2 regions of the Streptomyces sp. NPDC127068 genome follow, and region 2 is predicted to be linked to the other one. Evidence: riboswitches for the same ligand, from Rfam matches in the RefSeq annotation. Region 2 holds a riboswitch; the other holds the start of a gene.
The links. Region 2 has a riboswitch for S-adenosylmethionine ahead of thrC (threonine synthase). Riboswitches for the same ligand answer to the same signal wherever they lie in the genome.
Positions count from the first base shown of each region.

Region 1: linked by a shared signal. The riboswitch ahead of ACFWIA_RS04215 (aminotransferase class V-fold PLP-dependent enzyme) and the one ahead of thrC (threonine synthase) in region 2 are both predicted to bind S-adenosylmethionine.

Region 1 covers NZ_JBHXEN010000005.1:10,330-16,377, reverse strand. The annotation lists gene ACFWIA_RS04235 (c-type cytochrome) at 1-457, shown strand, start outside; gene ACFWIA_RS04230 (Rieske 2Fe-2S domain-containing protein) at 454-1,512, shown strand; gene ACFWIA_RS04225 (cytochrome bc complex cytochrome b subunit) at 1,509-3,155, shown strand; gene trpD (anthranilate phosphoribosyltransferase) at 3,372-4,436, shown strand; SAM riboswitch class IV at 4,574-4,690, shown strand; gene ACFWIA_RS04215 (aminotransferase class V-fold PLP-dependent enzyme) at 4,937-6,048, shown strand, end outside.
Region 2 covers NZ_JBHXEN010000039.1:10,907-16,954, forward strand. The annotation lists gene ACFWIA_RS23530 (trehalose-6-phosphate synthase) at 1-908, opposite strand, end outside; gene ACFWIA_RS23535 (hypothetical protein) at 1,012-1,233, opposite strand; gene ACFWIA_RS23540 (glucosyl-3-phosphoglycerate synthase) at 1,473-2,429, opposite strand; SAM riboswitch class I at 2,563-2,732, shown strand; gene thrC (threonine synthase) at 2,750-4,060, shown strand; gene ACFWIA_RS23550 (MoaD/ThiS family protein) at 4,213-4,488, shown strand; gene ACFWIA_RS23555 (cold-shock protein) at 4,938-5,141, shown strand; gene groL (chaperonin GroEL) at 5,749-6,048, shown strand, end outside.

The DNA of each region.
Region 1 (6,048 bases), on a different contig from region 2:
CGCGGCCTACATCGGCGCGATGGGTGCCGGTCCCAGCATCCCGACCAAGAAGCAGTACAGCCCCGAGGGCGCGGACATCGCCAACGGTGGCGAGCTGTTCCGCAACAACTGCGCGCAGTGCCACAACTTCACCGGCCAGGGCGGTGCCCTGACCAAGGGCAAGTACGCGCCCGGCCTGGACGGCGTCAGCCCGAAGCACCTCTACGAGGCGATGCAGACCGGTCCGCAGAACATGCCCTCCTTCCCCGACACGACGATGCCGGAGAAGGACAAGCGGGACATCATCGCGTACGTCAACGCGGTCAACGGTGACAAGACCGTCCACAACGGTGGTCTGAACCTCGGCGGCCTCGGGCCGGTCAGTGAGGGTCTGTTCGCCTGGATCTTCGGTCTCGGCGCGCTGATCGTCACTGCCATCTGGGTCGCCGCTCGGACCGCAAAGGCCAAGAAGTCATGAGTAGCCAAGACATTCCAGAAGAGAACCTGCCCGCAGCGCAGGACCACGCCCACGGCGCCGTAGCCCTGGCCGACACGGAGAATCCGTTCGCGGACCCGGGTCTGCCCCCGCACGAGCACCGCATCCAGGACATCGACGAGCGGGCCGCCAAGCGGTCCGAGCGCACCGTCGCCCTGATGTTCGTGCTGTCGATGCTCGGCACGGTCGCGTTCATCGTCGCCTACGTGATGATCCCGGTCGACAAGTCGATCTACGTCTGGCCGATCGGGCACATCAACGCGCTGAACTTCACCCTCGGGTGGACCCTCGGCGTCTCGCTGTTCCTGATCGGCGCGGGCGCGGTCCACTGGGCCCGCACCCTGATGTCCGACGTGGAGCACGTCGACGAGCGTCACCCCATCGCCGCCTCGCCCGAGGTCAAGGCGAAGGTGATGGCGGACTTCCGACAGGGGGCGGAGGAGTCCGCGCTCGGTCGCCGCAAGCTGATCCGCAACACGATGTTCGGTGCCCTGGCGCTGTTCCCGCTCTCGGGCGTCGTCCTGCTCGGCGGCCTCGGCCCCGCGCCCGGCACCAAGCTGCGGCACACCCTGTGGGCCAAGGGCAAGCTCCTCGTCAACATGAACACCAACGAGCCGCTGCGTCCCGAGGACGTCATCGTCGGTTCGCTGACGTTCGTCAAGCCCGAGGGCCTCGAAGAGCACGACCACGGCTTCCTCACCGAGATCACCAAGGCCGCCGTGATGATCGTCCGGCTCCAGCCCGGTGACATCAAGGACAAGCAGGAGCTGGCCTGGTCCCACGACGGGATCGTCGCCTACTCCAAGGTCTGCACCCACGTCGGCTGCCCGATCAGCCTGTACGAGCAGCAGACGCACCACGCGCTCTGCCCGTGCCACCAGTCCACCTTCGACCTCTCCGACGGTGCCCGGGTCATCTTCGGCCCGGCCGGCCACGCGCTTCCGCAGCTGCGGATCGGCGTGAACTCGGAGGGTTACCTTGAGGCGCTCGGCGACTTCGACGAGCCTGTCGGTCCGGCCTTCTGGGAGCGCGGATGAGTACCACGACGACCAACGACCGCGAGACCACCCGCCGGGACAAAGCGCCCGCGGGTGAGCGGGTCGCCGACTGGGCGGACGGCCGGCTGGGGATCTACTCCCTGGCCAAGGCCAACATGCGCAAGATCTTCCCGGACCACTGGTCCTTCATGCTGGGGGAGGTCTGCCTCTACGCCTTCGTCATCATCATCGTCACGGGTGTCTACCTGACGCTGTTCTTCCACCCGTCGATGAACGAGGTGGAGTACCACGGCCCGTACGTGCCGCTCCAGGGCCAGCTGGTCTCCGAGGCGTTCAACTCGACCATGAAGATCTCGTTCGAGGTCCGCGGTGGTCTGCTGATCCGGCAGATCCACCACTGGGCCGCGCTGATCTTCCTGGCCGGCATGTTCGCGCACATGATGCGCGTGTTCTTCACCGGCGCGTTCCGCAAGCCGCGTGAGGTCAACTGGGTCTTCGGCTTCTCGCTGTTCGTCCTCGGGATGTTCGCCGGCTTCACCGGCTACTCGCTCCCGGACGACCTGCTGTCCGGCACCGGTGTCCGCTTCATGCAGGGCGCGGTCCTGTCCGTGCCGATCGTCGGCACGTACCTCGCGTTCTTCCTGTTCGGCGGGGAGTTCCCAGGGCACGACTTCGTGGCGCGCTTCTACTCGGCCCACGTCCTGCTGATCCCCGGCATCATGGTGGGTCTGATCGTGGCCCACCTGATCCTCGTCGTGTACCACAAGCACACCCAGTTCCCCGGCCCCGGCCGCACCCAGAAGAACGTCGTCGGCATGCCGCTGATGCCGGTCTACATGGCCAAGGCGGGAGGCTTCTTCTTCCTGGTCTTCGGCGTCATCGCGGTCATCTCCGCGATGGTCACCCTGAACCCCATCTGGTCGATCGGCCCCTACCGGCCGGACATGGTGTCCACCGGCGCGCAGCCCGACTGGTACATGGGCTTCTCCGAGGGCCTGATCCGGGTGATGCCTGGCTGGGAGATCAACTTCGCCGGACACACCCTCGTGCTGGGCGTGTTCATCCCGCTGATGATCGTCTTCCCGTTGGTGCTGGTCTCGATCGCGGTGTACCCGTTCATCGAGTCCTGGATCACCGGGGACAAGCGCGAACACCACCTGCTGGACCGTCCGCGCAACGCCCCCACGCGTACGGGTGTGGGTGTCGCCTGGATCACCTGGTACGTGATCATGCTGATCGGCGGTGGCAACGACCTCGTCGCCACGCACTTCCACCTGTCGATCAACGCGATCACCTGGTTCGTGCGCATCGGGTTCTTCGTGGCCCCGGTCCTCGCCTTCATCATCACCAAGCGGATCTGCCTCGGCCTCCAGCGCCGGGACCGGGACAAGGTGCTGCACGGACGCGAGTCCGGCATCATCAAGCGCCTGCCGCACGGCGAGTTCATCGAGATCCACGAGCCGCTCAACCAGGAGGCGCTGCACACGCTCACCCAGCACGAGCAGTACCAGCCGGTGGAGATCGGCCCGCTGGTCGACGAGAACGGCGTCGAGCGCAAGGTGTCCCGCCTCGAGAAGGCGCGCGCCCGTCTCTCGAAGGGCTACTACGGCGACCAGGGCCAGATCGCCAAGCCCACCGCCGAGGAGTACAAGGAGATCACGGACGGCCACGGCCACCACTGATCCCCCGGCCGGGACCCCGCGCGGGGGTCCCGGCGGTCGCCACCCGAAGAGCCCCGTCCACTGCCCGGACGGGGCTCTTCGCGCTCCCCGGAGCTGGATAGGGTGGAGCGCGAAGGGCGCCGGTCCGGCCGGTCCCGTCCACGGGCGCGGCAGCGCGTCCGCCACCGTCAGCCGTACGGGCCCGATTCCGTACGGCCCGCAACCCAGGAGCGACCCATGAGCGCTGTGACCCCCGCTGGAGGCGACACCACGGCGGTCCGTTCCTGGCCGCAGGTCCTGAACGCGTTGCTGTCGGGCGAGGACCAGGGAGCCGACGCCACGGCCTGGGCGATGGACCGGATCATGCGCGGGGAGGCCACCGACGCGCAGATCGCGGGCTTCGCCGTCGCCCTGCGCGCCAAGGGCGAGACCGTCGAGGAGATCACCGGCCTGGTCCGCGCCATGTACGAGCACGCCAGGACCATCGAGGTGCCCGGGCCGAGCGTCGACATCGTCGGCACCGGCGGGGACGGGGCGCGCACCGTCAACATCTCCACCATGTCCGCGATCGTCGTCGCCGGGACCGGCGCGAAGGTCGTCAAGCACGGCAACCGCGCCGCGTCCTCCGCGAGCGGTGCCTCCGACGTGCTGGAGAAGCTGGGCGTCAATCTGGAGCTGACGCCGCAGCGGGTGGCCGAGGTCGCCGAGGAGGCCGGCATCACCTTCTGCTTCGCGGTGAAGTTCCACCCCGCGCTGCGGCACGTGGGCGCCGCCCGCAAGGAACTCGGCATCCGCACCGTCTTCAACTTCCTCGGCCCGCTCACCAACCCGGCCCGGGTCGCGGCGCAGGCCACCGGGGTCGCGGACGCGCGGATGGCCCCGGTGGTCGCCGGGGTGCTCGCCGAGCGGGGCTCGTCCGCCCTGGTGTTCCGCGGGGACGACGGCCTCGACGAACTCACCACCACTGCCACTTCACGGGTGTGGGTGGTGCGCGGCGGAGCCGTCGCCGAGCAGCCCTTCGACCCCCGTGACGTGGGCATCGACCTCGTCCCGGTGGAAGCGCTGCGCGGCGCCGACTCCTCCTACAACGCCGATGTCGCCCGCCGGCTGCTGGCCGGGGAGACCGGTCCGGTCCGGGACGCGGTCCTGCTGAACTCGGCGGCGGCGCTGGTGGCGCTGGCGCCGGGCGACGCCCCGTTGGCCGACCAGCTGCGCGCGGGGATGGCGCGGGCCGCCGAGTCGATCGACTCGGGAGCGGCCCACCGGGTCCTGGACCGCTGGGTCGCCGCCAGCAACGCCTGACCCGTTCCGCCCTGTGCGTTCCGCCCTGCGCGCTCCGGCCGCTCCGCTCGCCGCGGGGCGGCCGGTCGCGTTCCGTGGCGTCCGGGATGCGGAACGGGCTGGTGCGTTCCGCCGGTCGTCTGGCATGATTCTGCGCAGGTCATGAGTGACAGCGCATCGGCCCCGGCCTGCTGTCCGGCAACCCTCCGTCCGTGGCGGGGTGCCCCGGGTGAAGACCAGGTCGTAGGCAGCGAGGTCTACGGCAAGCGCGGACCCCTCGCGTCTCCAGGGGTCCTGGTCGTCGAGGGAGCGGTCTCGTGAGCAAGCGAATGCGATAGGGCGCAGCGCCCCACCTCCGCGCACGCCCTGTCCGGTGTGTTCCTTTCCTTCACCCACGCCGTGTTTCCGGCTGGTCCCCGTCGTCGCCTCGAAGCGTCGCACCGGTGCCGAGCCGTGCCCCGCCGCGCCTTCCGCGGTGCTCATGCGTGGTCCACCGCATCTGCCTCATCCGGGAGTTCGTCATGTCCGCACGCACCACCACGACCACTCACGCCGACGCCGACCCCGCCTGTGTTCCGGGCGCCGCCGGCTCCCTCGCCGAGAGCCCGCTGCCCGTCCTCGGCCGTGACGTGACCGTGCCCCTGGTCACCGGCGGGGAGGTGGACTACGCCGCGCTCGACTACGCCGCGAGTGCCCCCGCGCTCCAGCGGGTGTGGGACGACGTGGCCGCCTACGCGCCCTACTACGGCAGCGTCCACCGCGGCGCCGGCTACCTCTCCCAGCTCTCCACCGACCTCTTCGAGAACGCCCGCCGCACCGTCGCCGAGTTCCTCGGCTGCCGGGACGGCGACGAGGTGGTGTTCACCCGCTCCACCACCGACTCCCTCAACCTGCTGGCCGCCGCGCTGCCCGCCGACTGCGAGGTCTTCGTCTTCGAGACCGAGCACCACGCGTCCCTGCTGCCCTGGCGCGACGCACGGGTCACCTACCTCGACGCGCCCCGCACCCCCGGCGAGGCCGTCGACACGCTGGAGCGGGCCCTCGCCGACCGCGACCCGTACGGTCCCGCCCTGGTGTGCGTGACCGGTGCGTCCAACGTCACGGGCGAGCTGTGGCCGGTGCGCGAACTCGCCGCCGCCGCCCACGCCCACGGCGCCCGGATCGTCCTCGACGCGGCCCAGCTCGCCCCGCACCACCCGGTGGACGTCGCCGACCTCGACGTCGACTGGGTCGCCTTCTCCGGGCACAAGCTGTACGCGCCCTTCGGCGCCGGCGTGCTCGCCGGGCGCGCCGACTGGCTGCGGGTGGCCGAGCCGTACCTCGCCGGCGGCGGTGCCTCGCGGAAGGTGTCGCGGCGCGCCGACGGGGGAGTGGACGTCGAGTGGCACGACAGCGCGGCCCGGCACGAGGCCGGCTCGCCCAACGTGATCGGCGCCTACGCCATCGCCTCCGCCTGCAAGGCGCTCACCGAGGCGGGCTTCGACCGACTGGTCGCCCGTGAGGAGCGGTTGATCGACCTGGTGCGCGCCGGGCTCGCCGAGGTGCCCGCGGTACGGGTGCTGTCCCTGTTCGGGGACGACGCGCCCAGGGTCGGGGTGATCTCGTTCGTGGTGGACGGGTGGAACAGTTCCCA
Region 2 (6,048 bases):
ACGATGTTCTTGGACAGTTCGGTGCGGTCGACCCGGACGATCGTGCGCCGCGGGGAGCCGTCCGGCCCGGTGCCGATCTGCTCGCGCAGGGCCCGCAGTCGGTCGTCCACGTCCGCCCGGTGGGAGCGTTCGCGCAGGAAGTCGGCGTCCGCGCCGAGGCCGTGCACCCCGGTCCTGGTGCTGCCGGTGCCGCCCAGGACCTCCCGGCAGCAGGCGGTGAACGCGTCCGCCCAGCGGTGGGTGAGGAACGCGGCCCGGTCGGCGCCCAGGATGCCCCGGAGCAGTTGTTCCGCCACGTCGTCGGGGAGCAGCCGGAAGTAGTCGACGGGCGCCCAGGGGGTGTGCGAGAAGTGGCCGATCCGCAGGTCCGGCCGGAGCGCCCGGAGCAGCCCGGGCACCAGCGCGAGGTGGTAGTCCTGGACGAGGACCGCGGCGCCCTCGGCGGCCTCGTCGGCGAGGGCCCGGGCGAAGGCGGCGTTGTACGCCTCGTAGGACGCCCAACGGGACCGGAACTCCGCGTCGAAGACGGGCTCCAACGGGGTCTGGTACAGCATGTGGTGGACGAACCACAGCACGGAGTTGGCGATGCCGTTGTAGGCGTCGGCGTACACGTCCGCCGGGACGTCCAGCATGCGTACGCGCTGCCCGCCGGTGTCCGCGGGGTCGAGGGCGCCGCCGGTGCGGCGGACCGCCTCGCGGTCGCCGTCGCCGAGGGCGGCGCACACCCAGACCGCGTCCGTGTCGGGGCCGATCGCGGAGAGTCCGGACACCAGTCCGCCCCCGCCGCGGCGGGCGTTCAGCGTGCCGTCGTCCGCCACCGCGTACGAGACGGGACCGCGGTTCGACGCCACGAGAACCGTGGCACCCGTGGTGCTCGTGGTGCGCTGCCCACCCTGAGAGAAACCCATACGGCGATACCTCGCCCACCCGGTGAACCCTCAAACGTGGCCCGGGCGCGCCCTGCGCGGCCCCTGGCCCGTTGTCGCCGGTCGTATACGACGGCCTCTGCGTTCACGCTCCGGTCACGTGCAGTCGCCGTCCGGAAGCGGACTTGCTGCGCACCGTCGCGACCAGCAGTCCGCCGACCGCGCCCAGTGACACCACCAGCCCGCCGTACAGGTACGGCGAGGACCCGTCCCGCACGGGGCGGGCCGTCCCGCGTTCCCGCGCGGGCGTAGGGGTGGCGTCCGCGCGGGGCGGTCCCACCGGATACGCGACCGGAGCCGACGTCACGGTGAGCGCCGATGCCGCGAGAACCCCTGCCGTCCACACAGCCAACCGCCGGACGCCACCACCCCGCCCTTTACCCACCCCGTGTGAGGAAAACATAAAAATACGGAGGAATGTGCGCATGAGCTGACAATCTAGGCGGCGAGTGGGGGTGCTCCGGGGCGCCACGCGGGACCGCGCCGCCCCGTGCGCCGTTCACCGCAGCCGATTACGCCACTCGCCGCCCACCGGGTCCCGTCCGGTCACGCCACGCGCCGCGCCGCGTACTCCGCCACCGAGGCCATCGGCGGACGCTCCTCCGTGTCGACGGCGTACGTGCGCGGCTCGAAGCCCCGCGGACCCCGCTCGAACTGCGTCAGCTCCGGCCGCAACAGGTGCCCCCGCGCCAACCGCAGCTGCGCCGTCCGGTAGACCGCCGCCGCCATCCGTCCCAGCGCCTGCCCGTCCTGGTGCCGGTGGCGGCGCACCCCCACGTCCACCTGCGCCAACGCATCGAGCCCCACCGTGTGCAGCGCGTCCACCAGCAAGCCCAGCTCCACCCCATACCCCACCGGGAACGGCAGCTGCTCCAGCAGCGCGCGGCGGGCCGCGTACTCGCCGCCCAGCGGTTGCACGAATCCGGCCAGCCGGGGCCAGTGCATGTTCAGCACCGGGCGGGCCAGCAGTTCGGTGACCCGGCCGCCCTGCCCGCCCCCGGCGACGGCGGTGCCGAGCGGTCGGTCGTACATCGCCTTCACGAACTGCACGTCCGGCTCGGTGAGCAGCGGCCCGACGATCCCGGTGACGAAGTCCGCGGAGAACTCGCGCAGGTCCGCGTCCACGAAACACACCACGTCACCGCGGGTCACCAGCAGCGACCGCCACAGCACCTCGCCCTTGCCGGGCAGCGCGGGCAGGCTCGGCAGGATCGCGTCCCGGTGCTCCACCCGCGCCCCGGCCGCCGCCGCGACCTCGGCCGTCCGGTCGGTGGAGCCCGAGTCGACCACCACCAGCTCGTCGACCAGCGGCACCGGCCCCGTCATCAGCTCCTCGCGGATCACGGACACGATTCGGCCGACCGTCGCCTGTTCGTCCAGCGCGGGCAGCACCACACTGACCGTGGTGCCCGAGGCCCGCTTAGCCGCGGTGAGCTGGTGCGGCGAACGGTCTGCCACGGACCAAGAACGCCTGCTCAGCCAGTCCTCGACTTCTTCCAGCACGGTCTACGGCTCCCTACTGTGATCCATCTCGCGGTGCGGACGACTATCTCAACTGTCCTGGCCTTCGGTTACAGTCTTGAACAACGCGGATGACCGTCGCATGTCGGGGGCCGTCTCGCTGACAACCACATACCGCTCATCCAGAGGGGCAGAGGGATACGGCCCGTTGAAGCCCCGGCAACCCTCCAGTCGGTTCTCGTGACCGTCCGCCGAAGATCGTCGGCGACATCACCCGCGAGGCTCCCGACTCGGGAAGGTGCCAATTCCGTCTCGTGGCGAAGCGCGCCACGGGGAAGATGAGGAGAAAGGGCCTCCCCTCCATGGCTGTTCAGACCGTCGCTTCCACCGCCGGTACCCCCGACGCCGCCGACCCGGCCGTCGATCTCGGACCCGCCGCAGCGCTGTCCTGTCGCGAGTGCGGCGAACGTTTCGCGCTCGGCCCGATCTTCGCCTGCGAGCTGTGTTTCGGCCCCCTCGAAGTGGCCTACGACCTCCCGCTCGGCGACCCCGAGGCCCTGCGCAAGCAGATCGAGTCCGGTCCCGAGAACATCTGGCGCTACGCCCCGCTGCTGCCCGTCCCCGCCGACGTCGCCGAGAAGCCGAACCTGAACCCCGGCTGGACCAAGCTCGTCAAGGCCGACAACCTCGCCCGCGAACTGGGCGTGACCGGCGGCCTCTACGTCAAGGACGACTCCGGCAACCCGACGCACTCCTTCAAGGACCGGGTCGTCGCCCAGGCCCTGGAAGCCGCGCGCGCCTTCGGCTTCACCACCCTCTCCTGCTCCTCCACCGGCAACCTCGCCGGCGCCGTCGGCGCCGCCGCGGCCCGCGCGGGCCTGCGCTCCTGCGTGTTCATCCCGCACGACCTGGAGCAGGCGAAGGTCGTGACGGCCGCCGTCTACGGGGGCGAGCTCGTCGCGATCGAGGGCACCTACGACGACGTGAACCGTTTCTGCTCCGAGCTGATCGGCGACCCGCTCGGCGAGGGCTGGGGCTTCGTCAACGTCAACCTGCGCCCGTACTACGGCGAGGGCTCCAAGACGCTGGCGTACGAGATCTGCGAGCAGTTCGGCTGGGAGATCCCGGACCAGTGGGTCATCCCCATCGCCTCCGGCTCGCAGCTCACGAAGATCGACAAGGGGCTCCAGGAGCTGATCAAGCTCGGGCTCGTCGCCGACAAGCCGTACAAGATCTTCGGCGCCCAGGCGACCGGCTGCTCCCCGGTCTCCGCCGCCTTCAAGGCCGGTCACGACGTGGTCCGCCCGCAGAAGCCGGACACCATCGCCAAGTCGCTGGCCATCGGCAACCCGGCGGACGGCCCGTACGTGCTCGACATCGCCCGCCGCACCGGTGGTGCCGTGGACGACGTGGACGACGCGGCCGTCGTCGACGCGATCTCGCTGCTGGCCCGGACCGAGGGCATCTTCGCGGAGACCGCGGGCGGCGTCACCGTCGGCGTCACCAAGAAGCTCATCGAGGCCGGTCTGCTCGACCCCTCGCTGTCGACCGTCGTCCTCAACACCGGCGACGGGCTCAAGACCCTCGACGCGGTGGCGGACCGGGCCCGGCCGACCGCGACGATCCGGCCGGACCTCGACGCGTTCCGCGAAGCGGGCCTCGCCACCGGCTGACACCACCCCGCCGCGCAGGGCAGGGCCGGCCCGTCCGCCCTGCCCGCCCCGCACGTGATCCCCGTGCGCGATCCCTGTGCGGGGGTTCCTGTACGTGATTCCCGTACGCGTCCCTGTACCGTCCCGCCGGAAACGACCGGAAAGGCCGCCCCATGAGCGTCAACGTCCGTATCCCGACCATTCTGCGCACCTACACCGGCGGCAAGGCCGAGGTGCCCGCCGAGGGGGCCACCCTCGCTGAGGTGATCGCCGACCTGGAGAAGAACCACGCCGGCATCGCGGGGCGCGTCCTGGACGACCAGGGCAAGCTGCGCCGGTTCGTGAACGTGTACGTCAACGACGACGACGTCCGCTTCGAGCAGGGCCTCGGCACCGCCACCCCCGACGGCGCCGGTGTGTCGATCATCCCCGCGGTCGCCGGCGGCTAATCCTGCGCTCCGGGCCGCCGCCCCGCGGGCCCGGCGCTCCTGACGCTGCGTCACCGTGATGACCCCCTCCGCAAGAGAAGCGGAGGGGGTCATTCCATAGGGTTGAACGCGATAGGGTTGGGGAAATGGCTCGCGCGCTTGTCCTTCACACATATGACTTCTCGGCCGCGCGGCGACAAGAAGTAGCCAAAGAGCATTACCGAATTAGCCCCTTTGTGGCTTTTGCTGGGCCCGACTTGCCCTGAATTCCAGTCAATTATCTGGACATCTCCGATGCGTCGCGCCTGGATTTCTCGTCCAGTTGACCTGTTGCAGACGGCAGTTGGACAGATACATTCAGCGGCGGTCGACGCGTTCCGGCGCACACCCCCAACCGTTGGGGGGTGGAGGTATGACCCGGGTCCGCGAAGTGCGGTCCTGTGCAAGGGCCAGTAATAGGGGAGTTAGGCATGGCTCAGGGCACCGTCAAGTGGTTCAACGCGGAGAAGGGCTACGGCTTCATCGCGGTCGACGGTGGTGCGGATGTTTTCGTCCACTACAGCGCGATTCAAATGGACGGGTACCGCACCCTTGAAGAGGGCCAGCGGGTCGAGTTCGAGATCTCGCAGGGTCAGAAGGGGCCGCAGGCGGATATGGTCCGCGTGGCCGTCTGAGCCGCGCGTCGACTGGCTGCGACGTTACGGAGGGTCCGCACCCGGCAGGGGTGCGGACCCTCCGCATTGCCCGCGCGGGTGCGGGGTGGTTGCTCGCGCAGTTCCCCGCGCCCCTAACGGGGCCCGCCTCGGGTCAGGCGGCGACGCTGGGTAGCGCCCCCCTTCAGGGGCGCGGGGAACTGCGCAAAGCAACAGCGCACCCGCACCGGGCGACGCACCCGCAGGGAAGCGCACCGAAGGGGCGCGGGGAACTGCGCGGGCAACCACGGCGCACCCGCAGGAGGCAACGCACCCCGCAGGGGAACGCACCTGTGCGTCGGGAGAGCGGAATGCCGCTGACCTGCGGCGGAGCCCTCGGGGGGTCGCCGGAAAACGCCAAGCCGCTTGCACTCGCACCGGTCGAGTGCTAATCATTGGCGTTAGCACTCTACGAGTGAGAGTGCTACGAAGGACCGGGTCGGTGAGGCCCGCGGGCCGGGTGGGGCAAGGATTTCGCCCGGTGTCGCAGGTCGTCCGTCGCGGGCGCCAGCGCGGTCCGTACCATCCGCTCCCACGCTCTCGTCAGGGCGCGGGTAGGACCCCCTTCAGTCCGGGAGGACCACTTCACATGGCCAAGATCATCGCGTTCGACGAGGAGGCGCGGCGCGGCCTTGAGCGCGGTATGAACCAGCTCGCCGACGCCGTCAAGGTCACCCTCGGCCCCAAGGGCCGCAACGTCGTCCTTGAGAAGAAGTGGGGCGCCCCCACGATCACCAACGATGGTGTCTCCATCGCCAAGGAGATCGAGCTCGAAGACCCCTACGAGAAGATCGGCGCCGAGCTGGTCAAGGAGGTCGCGAAGAAGACGGACGACGTCGCCGGTGACGGCACGACGACCGCGACCGTCCTCGCCCAGGCGCTGGTGCGC